DNA from 4 places in the Pseudomonas bijieensis genome. Region 2 is predicted to be linked to each of the others. Evidence: predicted binding sites of a transcription regulator. Region 2 holds the regulator's gene; each other region holds the start of a gene.
The links. The regulator FliA, encoded in region 2, starts transcription of late flagellar genes. The targets are predictions, from matches to a motif close to CTAAAGTTTNNNNNNNNNNNGCCGNTAA.

Region 1 (4,196 bases), 1.3 Mb from region 2:
CGATACTCTTCTCATAAGACCTATAAAAGGTTCCAGGGAGTATCAGCATGTTCAGTTGGCTGACCGAAAAGCTGGGAAACGTAAGCGTCAATCGCAAACTGGGTTTCGGTTTTGGCCTGGTACTGCTCATGACCCTCCTGAGCACCTTCGCGGGCTGGAACAGCCTGGGCAGCGTGATCAGCCGCGCTGACAAGCAGGCGTCTATCGCCAGTCTCAATGAGTTGGCCAAGGATTTGCGAGTCGCCAGTCTCGACTATGAGATGCGGCGTGGCGAACAGGGACCCGCTGTCGTCAGCGAGTTCTTGGGCAAGCTTCAGGAAAGCATACAAGCTGCCCTCAAACAGTTTGTACGTCCGGCAGACCAGGAGTTGCTCAATCAGCAACTGGCTATCCTCGACGAGTACAAACGCGCCTTCGGCGACCTGACCCAGGCGACGCAGAACCGCGAATCGGCCCGATCCAAGCTTGGCGCCAACGCCGACAATGCCGTGGCCAAAGTGAAGGAGGTCGAAAATGCCTTGCGCCAAGGCGACAGTGTTGCGCAATTCGACAGTGTGATCGAGCTGAGCAAACTGCTCCAGCAAGCGCGCTACCAGGTTCGCGGCTACACCTACAGTGGCAAGGCCGATGCCGAGCAACCGGCGCTGGAGGCCATCGATAGTGTCTTGAAAAACCTTGAAAGCCTGCCGGGCAAACTGCCGGAACAACACACCGCCAACCTGCAACAAGCCACTGAATCGATGAAGGCCTATCGTGCCGCCGTCAGCCAGTTCCGCGATTCGCAGGTGGCCAGCGCATCAGCCCTCAAGAGAATGGTCGACCAGGGCGCCCGTTTGAATGACCTGAACAACCATTTGACTACCTCGCAGATTGAGAAACGCGACCTGGAGACGACGCATGCGAAAGAAGTGCTGATCATCGTCACCATCCTGGCATTGGCGTTTGGCCTGCTGGCGGCCTGGATCATTACCCGGCAGATCGTTGTTCCACTGCAGCAGACCTTGGTTGCCGTTGAACGTGTCGCCTCCGGCGACTTGAGCCATAACCTGGTGGTCACCCGCCGTGACGATATGGGCCAATTACAAGGCAGCCTACAGCGAATGGTGATCAGCCTGCGGCAACTGATCGGAGGCATCGGCGAAGGCGTTACGCAAATCGCCAGCGCCGCTGAACAGCTCTCCGCCGTCACCGAGCAGACCAGCGCCGGGGTCAACAGCCAGAAAGTGGAAACAGACCAGGTCGCCACCGCCATGCACGAAATGACCGCCACGGTGCAGGAAGTGGCGCGCAACGCCGAAGAAGCCTCCGAAGCGGCCGTCGCTGCTGACCAACAGGCTCGCGAAGGCGAAAAAGTCGTGGGCGAAGCCATTGCCCAGATCGAACGCCTGTCCAAGGAAGTGGGCAATTCCACCGAAGCGATGGGCCATCTCAAGCGCGAGAGCGACAAGATCGGCAGCGTGCTGGATGTGATCAAGTCCGTGGCCCAGCAAACCAACCTGCTGGCCCTCAACGCGGCGATCGAGGCGGCCCGTGCCGGTGAAGCCGGACGTGGGTTCGCGGTGGTGGCCGACGAGGTTCGCAGCCTGGCCCAGCGCACCCAGAAGTCCACCGAAGAAATCGAAGAGCTTATCCTCGGCCTGCAATCGGGCACCGAACAGGTCGCGACCACCCTGGACAACAGCCGCAACCTGACCGATAGCAGCGTCGAATTGACCCGCCGCGCCGGTGGCTCGCTGGAAAACATCACCCGTACGGTCTCGGCAATCCAGTCGATGAACCAACAGATCGCCGCCGCCGCCGAGCAGCAGAGTGCCGTGGCCGAAGAGATCAACCGCAGCGTCGTGAACGTTCGCGATGTGTCCGAACAGACGGCTTCTTCCAGCGAAGAAACCGCCGCCTCCAGTGCCGAACTGGCACGGCTGGGGGTTCATTTGCAGACGCTGGTAGGACGCTTCAAGGTCTGACCCAAAAGAGCTGGCATAAGCCTGTGGCCAGGGCTTGCTCCCTCGCCACAGGAATGCATTACGTCTATTTTTCTACAGATCCCGGCAAAACCGCCGATACAACCCTGATAAAACCAATCAGCGCTACAAGGGAGTATCAGCATGTTCCGGTGGCTTGCCCAGGGTCTGGGAAACGTAGGCGTTAATCGCAAACTCGGCGCAGGCTTCGGCCTGGTGCTGTTCCTCACCTTGATGATTGCATTCACCGGCTGGTCCGGCCTGGGCAATGTCATCAGTCGGGGCGACAAACTGGGCTTCATTGCCAGTCTCAACGACTTGAGCAAAGACTTGAACCTGGCCAGCATCGACTACAACACCACGCGGGGCGAGAAAGGACCGCAAGCGGTCAACGACCTGCTGGGCAAGCTCGAAGAGGGCCTGAAGACTGCTCGCCAGTTGATCGAACAACCGGCCGACGTCGCGCTGATCGATGCGCAACTGGCCGCCGTCGCCGAATACAAGGGCGCCTTCGCCCAGATGACCCGCGCCACCGTCAACCGCGAAGATGCCCGTAGCAAACTCGGCGCCAGCGCCGACAACGCCGTGGCCCGCGTCGCTGAAGTTGAAAAGTTGTTGCTGCAAGCCGGCGACATCACCCCGTTCAACAGCGTGGTCACCCTGAGCAAGGCCATCCAGCAAGCCCGCTACCAGGTTCGTGGCTACACCTACAGCGGCAAGAGCGAAGCCCAGCAACCGGCCCTCGATGCCATCGACACCGTCCTCAAACTGCTCGCGCGCCTGCCAGACCAATTGCCCCAGGAACACGCCGCCGACCTGCAGCAGGCCAGCGACTCGTTCAATCTCTATCGCGCGGCGGTCGCCCAATTCCGCGACTCGCAAATCGACAACGCTGCGGCCCTCCAGCGCATGACCGAGCAAGGTCAAATACTGATCGACGCCAGCCAGAAGCTGACCGTATCCCAGACCGCCGTGCGTGACCACGACGCCGCCCAAGCCAAGACGGTCCTGATCGTAGCGGCCGCCCTGGCGCTGCTGTTTGGCGTGATCGCCGCCCTGTTCATCACCCGGCAGATCGTCGGCCCGCTCGGCCAGACCTTGAAGGTTGCCGAACGCGTGGCCGCCGGTGACCTGACCCACAACCTGACCTCCGAGCGTCGCGACGAACTCGGCCAGCTGCAACGCGCCATGCAAAGCATGACCGTGGGCCTGCGGCAGTTGATCGGTGGCATCAGCGAAGGTGTGACCCAGATCGCCAGCGCCGCCGAACAGCTCTCGGCCGTGACCGAACAGACCAGCGCCGGGGTCAACAGCCAGAAAGTGGAAACCGACCAGGTCGCCACCGCCATGCACGAAATGACCGCCACCGTGCAAGAAGTCGCACGCAACGCCGAGGAAGCTTCCGAAGCCGCCGTCGCTGCCGACCAACAGGCCCGCGAGGGTGACAAAGTGGTTGGCGAGGCCATTGCCCAGATCGAACGCCTGGCTAAGGAAGTCGGCAACTCCACCGCCGCCATGGGCGACTTGAAGCGTGAAAGCGACAAGATCGGCAGCGTCCTGGACGTGATCAAGTCCGTGGCTCAGCAGACCAACCTGCTAGCCCTCAACGCCGCCATCGAAGCCGCCCGCGCCGGCGAGGCCGGACGTGGTTTTGCGGTGGTGGCCGATGAAGTCCGCAGCTTGGCCCAGCGTACCCAGAAGTCCACCGAAGAAATCGCAGAACTGATTGTCGGCTTGCAAAGCGGCACCGAACAAGTCGCGACCATCATGGACAACAGCCGCAGCCTGACCGACAGCAGCGTCGAACTGACCCGCCGCGCGGGGGGCTCGCTGGAGAACATTACTCGCACGGTTTCGGCGATCCAGTCGATGAACCAGCAGATCGCCGCGGCGGCGGAGCAGCAGAGTGCGGTGGCTGAGGAGATCAACCGTAGTGTGCTGAATGTGCGTGATGTGTCGGAGCAGACGGCGTCGTCCAGTGAGAAGACTGCCGCTTCGAGTGCTGAGCTGGCGCGGTTGGGGGGTTCATTTGCAGACGTTGGTGGGGCGGTTCCGGGTCTAGCAGGCCTACGCAAAACCTGTGGCGAGGGAGCTTGCTCCCGCTTGAGTGCGCAGCGCTCACAATATTGCAGGGAGCAGCGGCTGCGCCATCTTGAGCTGGTGGTCTGTGGGTATAGGTATTCTTGGGTGTATATCCGTTATTTAGGTAACGGCTACTTAGGGTTCCGCCCTTAC
Region 2 (4,196 bases):
CGTCGGTGATGTCCGAGCTGTCGCCCGCGGCTTTCGGGGCGGCCGGGGCCGCCGACGGGACGACGGCATCAGGTGCGAACTGGCCCTTGCCATGGAGCTGGTCGAGCAGCGACTCGAACTCGGCATCGGTGATTTCATCGCTGGCAGCTCCATCGGCGGCCGGCGCAGCGGGTGCAACCGGAGCGGCCGGCGCCTCGGCCTGGGCCTTGACGGTGTTGAGGGAGTCCAGCAGTTGTTCGAATTCGTTATCGGTGATGTCGCCCGATTCCTCGGCGACCGGTTCTTCGACCACTGCCTCGGCAACCGGCGCCGCTTCGTCAGCCGATTGCGGCTCGGCCAGGCGCGACAGCGCGGCGAGCAGCTCGGGGGTGGCAGGGGTAATCGGCGAGCGCTCACGCACTTCGCTGAACATACTGTTGACCGCATCCAGCGCTTCAAGCACCACGTCCATCAGTTCCGAATCAACGCGACGCTCACCCTTGCGCAGGATGTCGAACACGTTCTCGGCAATGTGACAGCACTCCACCAGCTCGTTGAGCTGGAGGAAGCCGGCGCCTCCTTTTACAGTGTGGAAACCGCGAAAAATTGCATTGAGCAGATCCGCATCATCAGGTCGGCTTTCCAGCTCGACCAGCTGTTCGGACAGTTGCTCTAGAATCTCGCCGGCCTCAACCAGGAAATCCTGAAGGATCTCTTCATCGGCGCCGAAGCTCATTAATGGCTGCTCCTAAAACAGGGCTAAAACTCAGAATCCAAGGCTGGACAGCAAATCGTCCACATCGTCCTGACCGGACATAACGTCTTCTCTTTTATCGGCATGAATTTGCGGACCTTCACCCTGAGAGAGATGTTTTTGTGGATCTTTTTCAGCAAGCATCGCTTCACGGTCGTGTTCGATACCTGCAAAGCGGTCGACCTGGCTGGCCATCAACACCAGTTTGAGCAGGTTGCTTTCCACTTCGGTGACCAGTTGGGTCACACGCTTGATCACTTGGCCGGTCAGGTCCTGATAGTCCTGGGCCAGCAGAATGTCGTTGAGGTTGCTTGCTACGGCGCGGTTCTCGGTGCTGCTGCGCGTCAGGAAACCGTCGACCCGACGGGCCAGTTCCCGAAACTCTTCAGCGCCGACTTCTCGACGCATGAACCGACCCCAGTCGGTGCTCAAGGCCTGGGCTTCTTCGCTCAGGCCATTGACCAGCGGCGTTGCGCTTTCCACCAGGTCCATGGTGCGGTTGGCCGCGGCCTCGGTCAGCTTGACCACATACCCCAGACGCTCGGTGGCGTCGGTGATCTGCGAGACTTCCTCGGCCTGCGGCATATGCGGGTCGATCTGGAAATTGACAATCGCGCTGTGCAGTTCACGCGTGAGCTTGCCCACTTCCTGATACAGACCGCGGTCACGGGTCTGGTTGAGCTCATGGATCATTTGAACCGCATCGCCAAAGCGACCTTTTTCAAGGCTGTCGACCAGTTCGCGGGCATGTTTTTTCAGGGTCGATTCGAAATCGCCCATTGAAGATTCGTTGTCCATAGCTCCCCCGTGGCGCCGTTAACCGATGCGTTCGAAGATTTTTTCGATCTTCTCTTTCAACGCCTGGGCCGTGAAGGGTTTGACCACATAGCCGTTGACACCGGCCTGGGCCGCTTCGATGATCTGCTCGCGCTTGGCTTCGGCAGTGACCATCAGCACCGGAAGATGCTTGAGTTTTTCGTCGGCACGCACCTGACGCAGCAGGTCGATACCGGTCATGCCCGGCATGTTCCAGTCGGTGACCAGAAAATCGAAGTTGCCACTGTGCAACATCGGGAGCGCAGTGGTCCCGTCATCTGCCTCGGCCGTGTTGGTGAACCCAAGGTCACGCAACAGGTTTTTTATGATCCGCCGCATCGTTGAGAAGTCATCAACGATGAGGATTTTCATGTTCTTGTCCAATTCGACCTCCAAGCAGTCTTAAACGCGCCCAGCACCTGGACGCGCCATTTCAATCAATCCGGCACAACACTCGACAACGGTCTGGAGCACAACGGATGGAGACTGGCGCAGTACTTGCCAGGCCAGCCTCGTTCGCAGTGTCCCCACACTGCCTGTCAACGCGCTCGCCACTCCCCCAAACGCCCCCGCAAACGGGCCGCGCACTGGCTGTGTAACTGGCTGACCCGCGATTCGCTGACCCCCAGGACCTCACCGATTTCCTTGAGGTTCAGCTCTTCGTCGTAGTACAGCGCCAAGACCAGTCGCTCACGCTCCGGCAAATTGGCAATCGCATCCGCCAGCGCGCTCTGGAAACGTTCATCTTCCAGGTCACGCGATGGCTCCATGTGAGCACTCGCGCCATCCTCGTGCAGTCCCTCGTGTTCACCACCGTCCTGCAACAGGTCGTCGAAACTGAACAGGCGGCTGCCCAAGGTATCGTTCAAAATCCCGTAATAATCATCGAGACTCAACTGGAGTTCGGCCGCAACCTCGTGATCTTTAGCGTCACGCCCGGTTTTAGCTTCAATTGCCCGAATTGCATCGCTGACCATGCGGGTATTGCGGTGCACCGAGCGTGGCGCCCAATCGCCCTTGCGGACTTCATCGAGCATGGCCCCGCGAATGCGAATACCGGCATACGTCTCGAAACTGGCGCCCTTGCTCGCGTCGTATTTGTTCGACACTTCGAGCAGGCCGATCATGCCCGCCTGGATCAAGTCTTCGACCTGGACACTGGCCGGCAACCGCGCCAGCAAGTGGTAGGCGATACGCTTGACCAGTGGCGCGTAACGCTCGATCAATTCGTACTGGGCGTCCCGTGCCGATTTTTTGTAGAGATGGTTGTAACCGCTGGCTGTCATAGCACGGGCCCTGCTGTTTGTTGCACAAGACGCTCGACGAAAAATTCCAGATGCCCGCGCGGGTTGGCCGGCAACGGCCAGGTATCGACCTTCTGGGCGATCGCCTTGAACGCCAGCGCGCATTTGGAACGTGGAAAGGCTTCATAAACGGCACGTTGCTTCTGGACGGCCTTGCGTACGCTTTCGTCGTAGGGCACGGCGCCGACGTATTGTAGGGCGACGTCCAGGAAGCGATCCGTGACCTTTGTCAACTTGGCGAACAGGTTGCGGCCCTCCTGCGGGCTCTGGGCCATGTTGGCCAGGACGCGGAAGCGATTCATGCCATAGTCGCGGTTCAGCAGCTTGATCAAGGCATAGGCGTCGGTGATGGACGTCGGTTCGTCGCAGACCACCAGCAACACTTCCTGGGCCGCGCGTACGAAACTGACGACCGAGTCGCCGATACCGGCCGCGGTGTCGATCACCAGCACATCGAGGTTGTCGCCGATGTCGCTGAAAGCCTGGATCAGGCCGGCGTGCTGGGCCGGGGTCAGGTGAACCATGCTCTGGGTGCCGGAGGCAGCCGGCACGATGCGAATCCCGCCTGGCCCCTGCAACAGCACGTCGCGCAATTCGCAACGGCCTTCGATCACGTCCGCCAGGGTGCGTTTGGGTGTAAGCCCCAAGAGCACGTCGACGTTCGCCAGGCCCAGGTCGGCGTCCAGCAGCATGACCCGTCGGCCAAGCTCTGCCAGAGCCAGGGACAAGTTCACTGACACGTTAGTCTTCCCGACGCCACCTTTGCCGCCGGTCACCGCGATCACCTGTACGGGATGCATGCTGCCCATGTTCGTTCTTTACCTTGTCTTACTTAGACGGAGGCCACATTACTGGCTGCGCGTTCGCATACGGAACAATGCATGGCAGACCATCGATGTAGGTACAAAAAATATTCATGATTACCTCAGCCAACCTGCTTGGTCGGGCTGTGGTAGATATCAGCGAACATATCAGCCATGGCTTCTTCGCTGGGTTCTTCCTGCATTTGCACACTCACGGCACGGCTGACCAGTTGATGACGGCGCGGCAGATGCAAATCATCCGGGATCCGCGGCCCGTCGGTCAGGTAGGCCACCGGTAGTTCATGACCGATCGCCAGGCTCAACACCTCGCCCAGGCTTGCCGTTTCGTCCAGCTTAGTCAGGATGCAGCCGGCCAGCCCGCAGCGTTTGTAGCTGTGGTATGCGGCGGTTAGAACCTGTTTCTGGCTGGTGGTTGCCAACACGAGATAATTTTTTGACTTGATGCCGCGTCCGGCCAGGCTTTCGAGCTGCATGCGCAGGGCCGGATCGCTGGCTTGCAGGCCGGCGGTATCGATCAGT
Region 3 (4,196 bases), 1.3 Mb from region 2:
CCAGCCCAACCGGTACATCCCCAGGCCACCCAGCCTGTGAATGCGCCGCACACCATCGACGTGCAGGCACAAAAAGTCGAAGAGCCCGTCCGCAAAGACTCGTGAGCACTGACTAATGTTTGGGATCAGCTTCACTGAACTGCTGCTCGTCGGCCTCGTCGCCTTGCTGGTACTGGGCCCAGAGCGCCTGCCGGGTGCTGCGCGTACCGCCGGTCTGTGGATCGGGCGCCTGAAGCGCAGCTTCAATGCGATCAAACAGGAAGTTGAACGTGAGATCGGTGCCGACGACATCCGTCGGCAACTTCACAACGAACATATCCTGTCCCTGGAGCAGGAAGCGCGGAAAATCTTCACGCCGACCCAACAGGAGCCGACGCCGGTTCAGCCTGCGGTCGAGCCGACGATTGCGCCACAGGCGTCGGTGGACAACACGACGCCCGTGGTGGCCGAGCCGGCCCAACCGGTGGAACCCGCCGCGACAGTAACAACGCCAGCAGCTCCCAACGACCCTACTTTGCCGCCGCGAGCCCCATGAGCGATATCCCTGAAAACGACCAGCCGATGCCGCTGGTATCGCACCTCACCGAGTTGCGCACCCGCCTGCTGCGTTGCGTCGCGGCGGTTTTCATCATCTTCGCCGGGCTGTTTTCCTTCACCCAGCAGATCTACACCTTCGTTTCCACGCCGCTGCGCCAGTACCTGCCGGTAGGGGCAACGATGATCGCTACCGACGTGTCGTCGCCGTTCCTGACGCCACTGAAGCTGACGATGATGGTCTCGCTGTTCCTGGCGATCCCGGTGATCCTGCACCAGATCTGGGGCTTCATCGCACCGGGCCTGTACAAGCATGAAAAACGCATCGCCGTGCCGCTGCTGGTGTCCAGCATCCTGCTGTTCTATACCGGCATGGCCTTCGCCTATTTCCTGGTGTTCCCGCTGATCTTCAAGTTCTTCGCCGCCGCTACGCCGGCAGGCGTGGAGATGATGACCGACATCACCAGCTACCTGGATTTCGTCATGACGCTGTTCTTCGCCTTCGGCGTGGCGTTCGAAATCCCCGTGGCGGTGGTCCTGCTGGTGTGGATCGGCGTGGTGGACGTGGCCTACCTGAAGAGGATCCGCCCCTATGTGATCATCGGCTGCTTCGTGGTCGGCATGATCCTGACCCCGCCGGATATCTTCTCCCAGACCCTGCTGGCCGTTCCGATGTGGCTGCTGTTCGAGATCGGTATCCTGTTCGGTGGCCTGGTGCGCAAGCGCCGGGAAGAAGAGCCCGAGGACCAGCCGGTCGATGACCACAACGACCAGCCGCCTGCGACCCAAGCGTGAACCTGCTGCTGCTCGAAGAGGCCGATTTCATCGGGCCTGACCGGGTCGTGCTGAGCGATCGCCGGTTGACCCACATGCAGGAAGTCCATCGCAGCGCTGTCGGCGACAGCCTGCGGGTCGGGCGTATCGGCGGCTTGATGGGCACGGCCCAGGTGCTGCGCCTGGAGGCTCGCGAGGCCGAACTGCAAGTGACCCTCGACCAGCCGCCACCGGCCAAGTTGCCGCTGACCCTGGTGCTGGCGCTGCCGCGTCCGAAAATGCTCAGGCGAGTGTTCCAGACCGTCGCCACCATGGGTGTGCCGCGGGTGGTACTGGTCAACAGCTATCGCGTGGAAAAGAGCTTTTGGCAGACGCCGTTCCTCGAACCCGAGGCTATCCGCGAGCAACTGATCCTGGGCCTGGAACAAGCCCGGGACAGTGTGCTGCCAGACATCATTATCGAAAAACGCTTCAAACCCTTCGTCGAGGACCGCCTGCCGGCCATCGCCAACGGCACCCTCGGACTGGTCGGGCACCCTGGCAACCACCCGCCCTGCCCGCGAGCGCTAACAGAACCGGTGACCTTGGCCATCGGCCCCGAAGGCGGTTGGATTCCCTACGAGATCGACCTGCTGGGCAAGGCCGGCTTGCAACCGGTGCAGTTGGGCGAGCGGATCCTGCGGGTCGAGACCGCGGTTACGGCGCTGCTCGCACGACTGTTCTGATCCCTTTGGTTTACCACGGTATTCAAAACGCATCTAACTCATTTCTCCTGTTCCCCCTTTCTGGGCCGATAACGCTTTATACAAAGCAGTTCCGCCCTTCAAGGGAGTATCAGCATGTTCCAATGGCTAGGTAACGTAGGCGTTAATCGCAAACTTGGCTTCGGTTTCGGCCTGGTGCTGTTCTTAACCTTGATGATCGCTTTCACCGGATGGATCGGCCTGGGCCGCGTGATTGCCCACGGCGACATGCTCGGGCTCATTGCCAGCCTGAACGACCAGACCAAGGACCTGCGTACCGCGCGCATGGACTATTTTTCGACCCGCGGCGAAAAGGGCCCAGGGGAAATCAACGATCTGCTCGGAAAATTGGAGCCTGGGCTCCAAACCGCCCGTCAATCGATCGAGCAGCCAGCCGACATGGCGCTTCTCGACAAACAACTGGGGGCTATCGCCGACTACAAAGTTGCCTTCACCGAACTGACCCACGCCATTGCCAATCGTGAGGATGCACGCGGCAAACTGGGCGCCAATGCCGATAACGCCGTAGCCCGTGTCGCCACCGTTGAAAACGCCCTGCGGCAAAGCGACAACGTGGCTCAATTCGACAGCGTGGTCAGCCTGAGCAAGGCCATCCAGCAAGCCCGCTATCAGGTTCGTGGCTACACCTACAGCGGCCAGGCCGACGCCGAACAGCCTGCCCTGGATGCCATCGATAACGCGTTGAAAATCCTCGCCAGCCTGCCGCCCCAACTACCAGACGAACACGCCGCCAACCTGCAGCAGGCCAACGAATCGTTCAAGACTTATCGTGCAGCGGTCGGCCAGTTCCGTGATGCCCAGACCGCAAGCGCTGCCGCGGTCAAGCGCATGTCCGACTTGGGGGTGGTGCTACGCGAGGCCAGCAGGAATCTCACCCAGTCCCAGACCATCGTGCGCGACCATGAAGCCAGCGATGCCAAGATTTTGCTGGCATCGGCCGCCGCGCTGGCCTTCCTGTTCGGCGTGATCGCCGCCCTGGCGATCACCCGGCAGATCGTCACCCCGCTGGAGCAGACCCTCAAGGTCGCCGAACGCGTGGCGGCAGGCGACTTGACCCACAATCTCACCTCCGAGCGCCGCGACGAACTGGGCCAACTACAGCGCGCCATGCAGAGCATGACCGTGGGCCTGCGGCAATTGATCGGCGGCATCAGCGAAGGCGTCACGCAAATCGCCAGCGCCGCCGAACAGCTTTCAGCCGTTACCGAACAGACCAGCGCCGGGGTCAACAGCCAGAAGGTGGAAACCGATCAGGTCGCCACCGCCATGCACGAAATGACCGCTACGGTGCAGGAAGTGGCGCGCAATGCCGAGCAAGCGAGCGAAGCAACGGCCGCCGCGGACCAACAGGCTCGCGAAGGCGAAAAGGTGGTCGGAGAAGCCATCGCCCAGATCGAGCGCCTGTCCAACGCGGTGGGCAATTCCACCGATGCCATGGGCCACCTCAAACGCGAGAGCGACAAGATCGGCAGCGTCCTGGACGTGATCAAGTCCGTGGCCCAGCAAACCAACCTGCTGGCCCTCAACGCGGCCATCGAGGCGGCCCGGGCCGGTGAAGCCGGGCGTGGGTTCGCGGTAGTGGCCGACGAGGTGCGCAGCCTGGCCCAGCGCACCCAGAAGTCCACCGAAGAGATCGAGCAACTGGTCCTTGGCCTGCAGACCGGAACCGAACAGGTCGCGACCAGCCTGGACAACAGTCGCAGCCTGACCGACAGCAGCGTCGAACTGACCCGCCGTGCCGGTGGCTCACTGGAAAACATCACCCGCACCGTCTCGGCGATCCAGTCGATGAACCAACAGATCGCCGCCGCGGCCGAGCAACAGAGCGCCGTGGCCGAAGAGATCAACCGCAGCGTGCTGAATGTTCGCGACGTGTCCGAACAAACGGCTGCTTCCAGTGAAGAAACCGCCGCCTCCAGCGCCGAACTGGCGCGGCTTGGGGTTCATTTGCAGACGCTGGTGGGACGCTTCAAGGTCTAACCTGAAGGGCAGGCATAAAACCCGTGGCGAGGGCGCTTGCTCCCGCTAGGGCGCGAAGCGGCCACCGGCGGGCGTTCGGAGGGGCAACGACTTCGCAGCCGAGTGCCCTCACCAAGGAAACGCCCCTACCTATTTCCTACAGAT
Region 4 (4,196 bases), 1.1 Mb from region 2:
TGGCGAGGGGATTCGTGGGAGCAAAGCTTGCTCGCGAAACAGGCACCTCGGTCTCTGAAAGACCGCATCGCCTTCATCGCGGGCCAGCCTTGCTCCCACAGGTCTGTATCGGCCCTTAGGTCACTGCGCAGGCGTTCCAGCAGGCTTGGGCGCAGCATCGTCGAACAGGTTCAGACGTTCGCGCAGCTCATGGGCCGGCACGGGCTGCTGGTCCGCCGGCAAGGCGTTCGGATCAACCGCAGCACCAGGCGTCGCCGGGACTTCACCCGGTGCGCCCTGGCCCTGGGCCGGATCCGGCGCCGGGTCGTCGGTTTGCGAACCTTCGATGGCCTGCTGGGCCTTCTTGGTCAACACCACGATATCGATACGCCGGTTGACCGGGTTGAACGGGTCCTTGCGGTCGAACAACGCCGAGGATGCGTAACCGACCACCCGCGCCACCTGTTCGTCCGGATAGCTGCCAGCCACCAGGGCACGACGCGCCGCGTTGGCGCGGTTGGCGGACAGCTCCCAGTTACCGAAATCACCTTTGCCGACGTAGGGCTTGGCATCGGTATGACCGCTGATGCTGATCTTGTTCGGCACCGCCTTGATGGTGTCGGCCATGGCCAGCAGGATGTCTTCGAAATAAGGTTTCAGGCGCGCACTGCCGGAATCGAACATCGGCCGGTTCTCGGCGTCCATGATCTGGATGCGCAAGCCGTTCGGCGTAATCTCGAACAGGATCTGGTCCTTGAATTTCTGCAGCTGCGGGTTCTCCTCGACCTTGTTCTGCAATTCCTGCAGCAACAATTCCAGGCGTTCGCGCTCGATCTGCTCGGCCATGCCTTCGACCTGCTCGGAATCCACCGTCACCTTGTCGGGCTGGGGCTCGGATTTGACTTCAGGATTGAGGGTCGTGTCCGGCGCCAGGGTCGGTGAACCACCCAGGTCGATGATGTACGGCGTGCCGCTTTCAGTAAAACCGACCGGGTCCTTGAAGTAACCGGCGATGGCGATCTTCTGTTCCGGGGTCGCGGTGGACAGCAGCCACAGCACCAGGAAGAACGCCATCATCGCCGTCGCAAAGTCGGCGAAGGCGATTTTCCAGGCGCCCCCGTGATGCCCCGCGGCTATGCGCTTGACGCGCTTGATGATGATCGGCTGGTTATTTTCCATGACTTAACGACCGCGAACCGCTTGTTCCAGCTCGGCGAAGCTTGGACGGTGCGCCGGGTACAGGACCTTGCGACCGAACTCCACCGCCAGCGATGGCGGCATGCCCGAGGCCGAGGCCACCAGGGAAGCCTTGATGGCTTCGTAGACGTTGAGTTCTTCCTTGGCGTCATGGGCCAGGGAGTGGGCCAGTGGGCCGAAAAAACCATACGCAGCCAGAATACCGAAGAAGGTACCCACCAGTGCCGCCCCCACGTGCAGGCCGATGGACTTCTGGTCGCCGTCGCCCAGGGAAGCCATGGTCACCACGATGCCCAATACCGCCGCGACGATACCGAAGCCGGGCATGGCGTCGGCGATACCGGTGACTGCGTGGGAAGGGTGCTCCAGGTCTTCCTTGAGGCTGTACAGCTCCATGTCGAACAGGCCTTCGAGCTCATGGGGCGCCATGTTGCCGGACGACATGATGCGCAGGTAATCACAGATGAACGCCGTCATGCGGGCATCTTTGAGCACCGCAGGATACTTGGCGAAAATCGGGCTGGCAGCGGCGTCTTCAATATCGCCTTCGATCGCCATCATGCCTTCGCGGCGGCTCTTGTTGAGAATCTCGTAGATCAGGCCCAGCACTTCGAGGTAGAAGGTGTGGCTGAAACGCGAACTGAACATGCCCAGGGACTTCTTGAGCACGTGCATCGTCATATAGCCAGGGTTGGCCTGCAGGAATGCGCCAAGGGCCGCGCCACCGATGATCATCACCTCGAAAGGCTGGATCAGGGCGGCAATCTTGCCATGGGAGAGCACGTATCCGCCGAGTACGCTCGCGAACACGACAATGATGCCGATAATTTTAGCCATAGATAGAAAGTACTTATTTAAGTCGGGTTCAAGGTCATATTCGGAAGCTGAAAAATCTCTTCTTCTACTTATCGGCAAAACTGCGCCAGACTATAGCCAGTTCTGGCGAAAAGCCAGTTTGGCCCGCTTCGGGCGTAGAGAATTCATACGATGATCACGTCCAGCCATGACTAACGAAACTAAGGTTCCAACGCCGCGACCGACCACGCTCGAAGGCTGGGTAAAGCTGCTGGACGGCGTGCACCTACCAGTGCCCCAGGCCAGTCATGACTTGGTCTGCAAGGCCATTGCCGACAGCCGCCGCTCGTTGCGCGACATCGCCGAACTGATGCAGGACAGCCCGGCCCTGGCCCTGAGCGTCATCCGCGAGGCCAACCATCACACCCATGGCAGCCTTGCAGAACCGGCGGAAAATCTCGAAGTAGCCATCAACCGTCTCGGCCTCAAGCGCACCGAGGAACTGCTCGCTCGCTTGCCGTCGTTGCCGGGGCAAGAAATCCCCGTTGCCTTGCGCCAGCTGCAATTGATCAGCCAGCACGCCACGCAACAGGCCAATGGCTTTTTTGCCAGCCGCCTGGCGCGACTGTGGCAGGACATACACTGGGGCAGCCTGTTGTTTCTGTCGCCGCTCTGGCCCCTGGCACTGACTCACCCGCGGTTGCTGGGGGAGTGGGAGTTGCGGGTCGTCCATAAAGGTGAGCCCGCGAGCAAGGTCGAGCGCGAATTGTTCGGCGTCAGCCTGCTGAAGATCTGCCTGGCGCTGGTAGAAACCTGGCGCTTGCCGATCTGGGTGATGCAGGGCTATCGCCTGCTGCTCAATGAACGCCGCGAGCTGGTAAGAGTGCTGCGCATCGCCCGGGACAGCGAACACCCACTGCGCCAACAGAATCGCCTGGACGATGACCCGACGCTGCGGCGCTGGCTCAATCAACCGGCCAATACCGTATTGCTGGCCAACGGCCTGGCACTTTCAGCGCAACAGGCCTGGGACAGCCCCCACATTGTCCGCTGGCAATACCTCACCAGTTTGTATCTGCAGATGCCGATGGATGAGGTCCAGCAACAACTGCACCAACAAGCTGTCACCAGCGCCCGTCATGACGCCATGCCGGACCTCTGGCACCCGGCCGTGGCGTTGCTCTGGCCCTGGGACAGCCGTCGCATCCACCCCGGATTGCTCCCCCCCGCCCCACCCAGCGCCGAAGACCTGAGCCAGTGGCGCAAGCAATGCTCCGCACTGTTGGTGGAACCGAGCCCCTTTCGCAATGCCATGCACTTGACCACCTCGGCACGGGACGTGTTGGTGGCCTGTGGCATGCGTCGGGTGATGATCCTGATGGCCGACCGCAGCCAGGCCAGCGTGCGCGTACACCAGACCGCCGGCCTGCCGAAAGAAGCCGCGGCCATGAGTTTTACCATCAGCCAGAGCAAGATATTGCAGCGGTTGCTGGCCCAGCAGGCCCAGGTTCGCCTGAACCCGGACAACAATGCGCAGTTTTCGGCTCTGCTGCCACCGGGCCTGCGCAGCCTGTTCCGGGGTGAGCACCTGCTGTTGCGCTCACTGACCTGCAATGGCCGAGTCATCATGCTGGTGGCGGTGGACCAGGGCGGCGGGCCGTTCTCGGACGTGACCGTGCAAGCCTTCGGCAAAACCGTGCAATGCATCGAACGGGCCCTGCATACCTTTACCAACCGCGGCCGCTGAACTTGCTACAATCCTTTCCCTTTGCGCCCCTGGAGACCTCACATGCCTGACTTCTCTGGCTTGCCACTGGTGATCGAGCCGAGCGAACTGCTACCGCGCCTCGACGCCCGCGAACTGATTCTGGTGGACCTGACCAGCGCCGCCCGCTACAGCACCGGGCATATTCCCGGTGCACGCTTCGTCGATCCCAAACGCACCCAGCTCGGCCAGCCGCCAGCCCCGGGCCTGCTGCCAGCCAAAGCCGACCTCGAAGCACTGTTCGGCGAGCTCGGGCATAACCCGGATGCGGTCTACGTGGTCTACGACGATGAAGGCGGCGGCTGGGCCGGGCGTTTTATCTGGCTGTTGGACGTGATCGGTCACTCGAACTACCACTACCTCGACGGCGGCTTGCTGTCGTGGCTGGCCGAAGGCCTGCCGGTGTCCGTCGACGTCCCTGCACCAGTTGCAGGCCCGGTCAGCCTGACACTGCACGATG

Region 1: GN234_RS16215 (methyl-accepting chemotaxis protein) is a predicted target of FliA. The motif match lies at 2,037-2,064, and genes of this name have one in related genera.
Region 3: GN234_RS16205 (methyl-accepting chemotaxis protein) is a predicted target of FliA. The motif match lies at 2,078-2,105, and genes of this name have one in related genera.
Region 4: motA (flagellar motor stator protein MotA) is a predicted target of FliA. The motif match lies at 2,082-2,109, and genes of this name have one in related genera.

What each region holds. Positions count from the first base shown of each region.
Region 1 covers NZ_CP048810.1:3,706,318-3,710,513, forward strand. The annotation lists partial or broken gene GN234_RS30375 (methyl-accepting chemotaxis protein) at 129-1,061, shown strand; gene GN234_RS30380 (methyl-accepting chemotaxis protein) at 1,260-1,964, shown strand; gene GN234_RS16215 (methyl-accepting chemotaxis protein) at 2,196-4,196, shown strand, end outside.
Region 2 covers NZ_CP048810.1:2,381,094-2,385,289, forward strand. The annotation lists gene GN234_RS10270 (chemotaxis protein CheA) at 1-715, opposite strand, end outside; gene GN234_RS10275 (protein phosphatase CheZ) at 746-1,531, opposite strand; gene GN234_RS10280 (chemotaxis response regulator CheY) at 1,550-1,921, opposite strand; gene fliA (RNA polymerase sigma factor FliA) at 2,089-2,835, opposite strand; gene fleN (flagellar synthesis regulator FleN) at 2,832-3,662, opposite strand; gene flhF (flagellar biosynthesis protein FlhF) at 3,779-4,196, opposite strand, start outside.
Region 3 covers NZ_CP048810.1:3,702,108-3,706,303, forward strand. The annotation lists gene GN234_RS16185 (twin-arginine translocase TatA/TatE family subunit) at 1-105, shown strand, start outside; gene tatB (Sec-independent protein translocase protein TatB) at 116-535, shown strand; gene tatC (twin-arginine translocase subunit TatC) at 532-1,329, shown strand; gene GN234_RS16200 (16S rRNA (uracil(1498)-N(3))-methyltransferase) at 1,326-2,033, shown strand; gene GN234_RS16205 (methyl-accepting chemotaxis protein) at 2,148-4,052, shown strand.
Region 4 covers NZ_CP048810.1:3,525,492-3,529,687, forward strand. The annotation lists gene motB (flagellar motor protein MotB) at 121-1,158, opposite strand; gene motA (flagellar motor stator protein MotA) at 1,162-2,013, opposite strand; gene GN234_RS15455 (HDOD domain-containing protein) at 2,180-3,718, shown strand; gene GN234_RS15460 (rhodanese-like domain-containing protein) at 3,761-4,196, shown strand, end outside.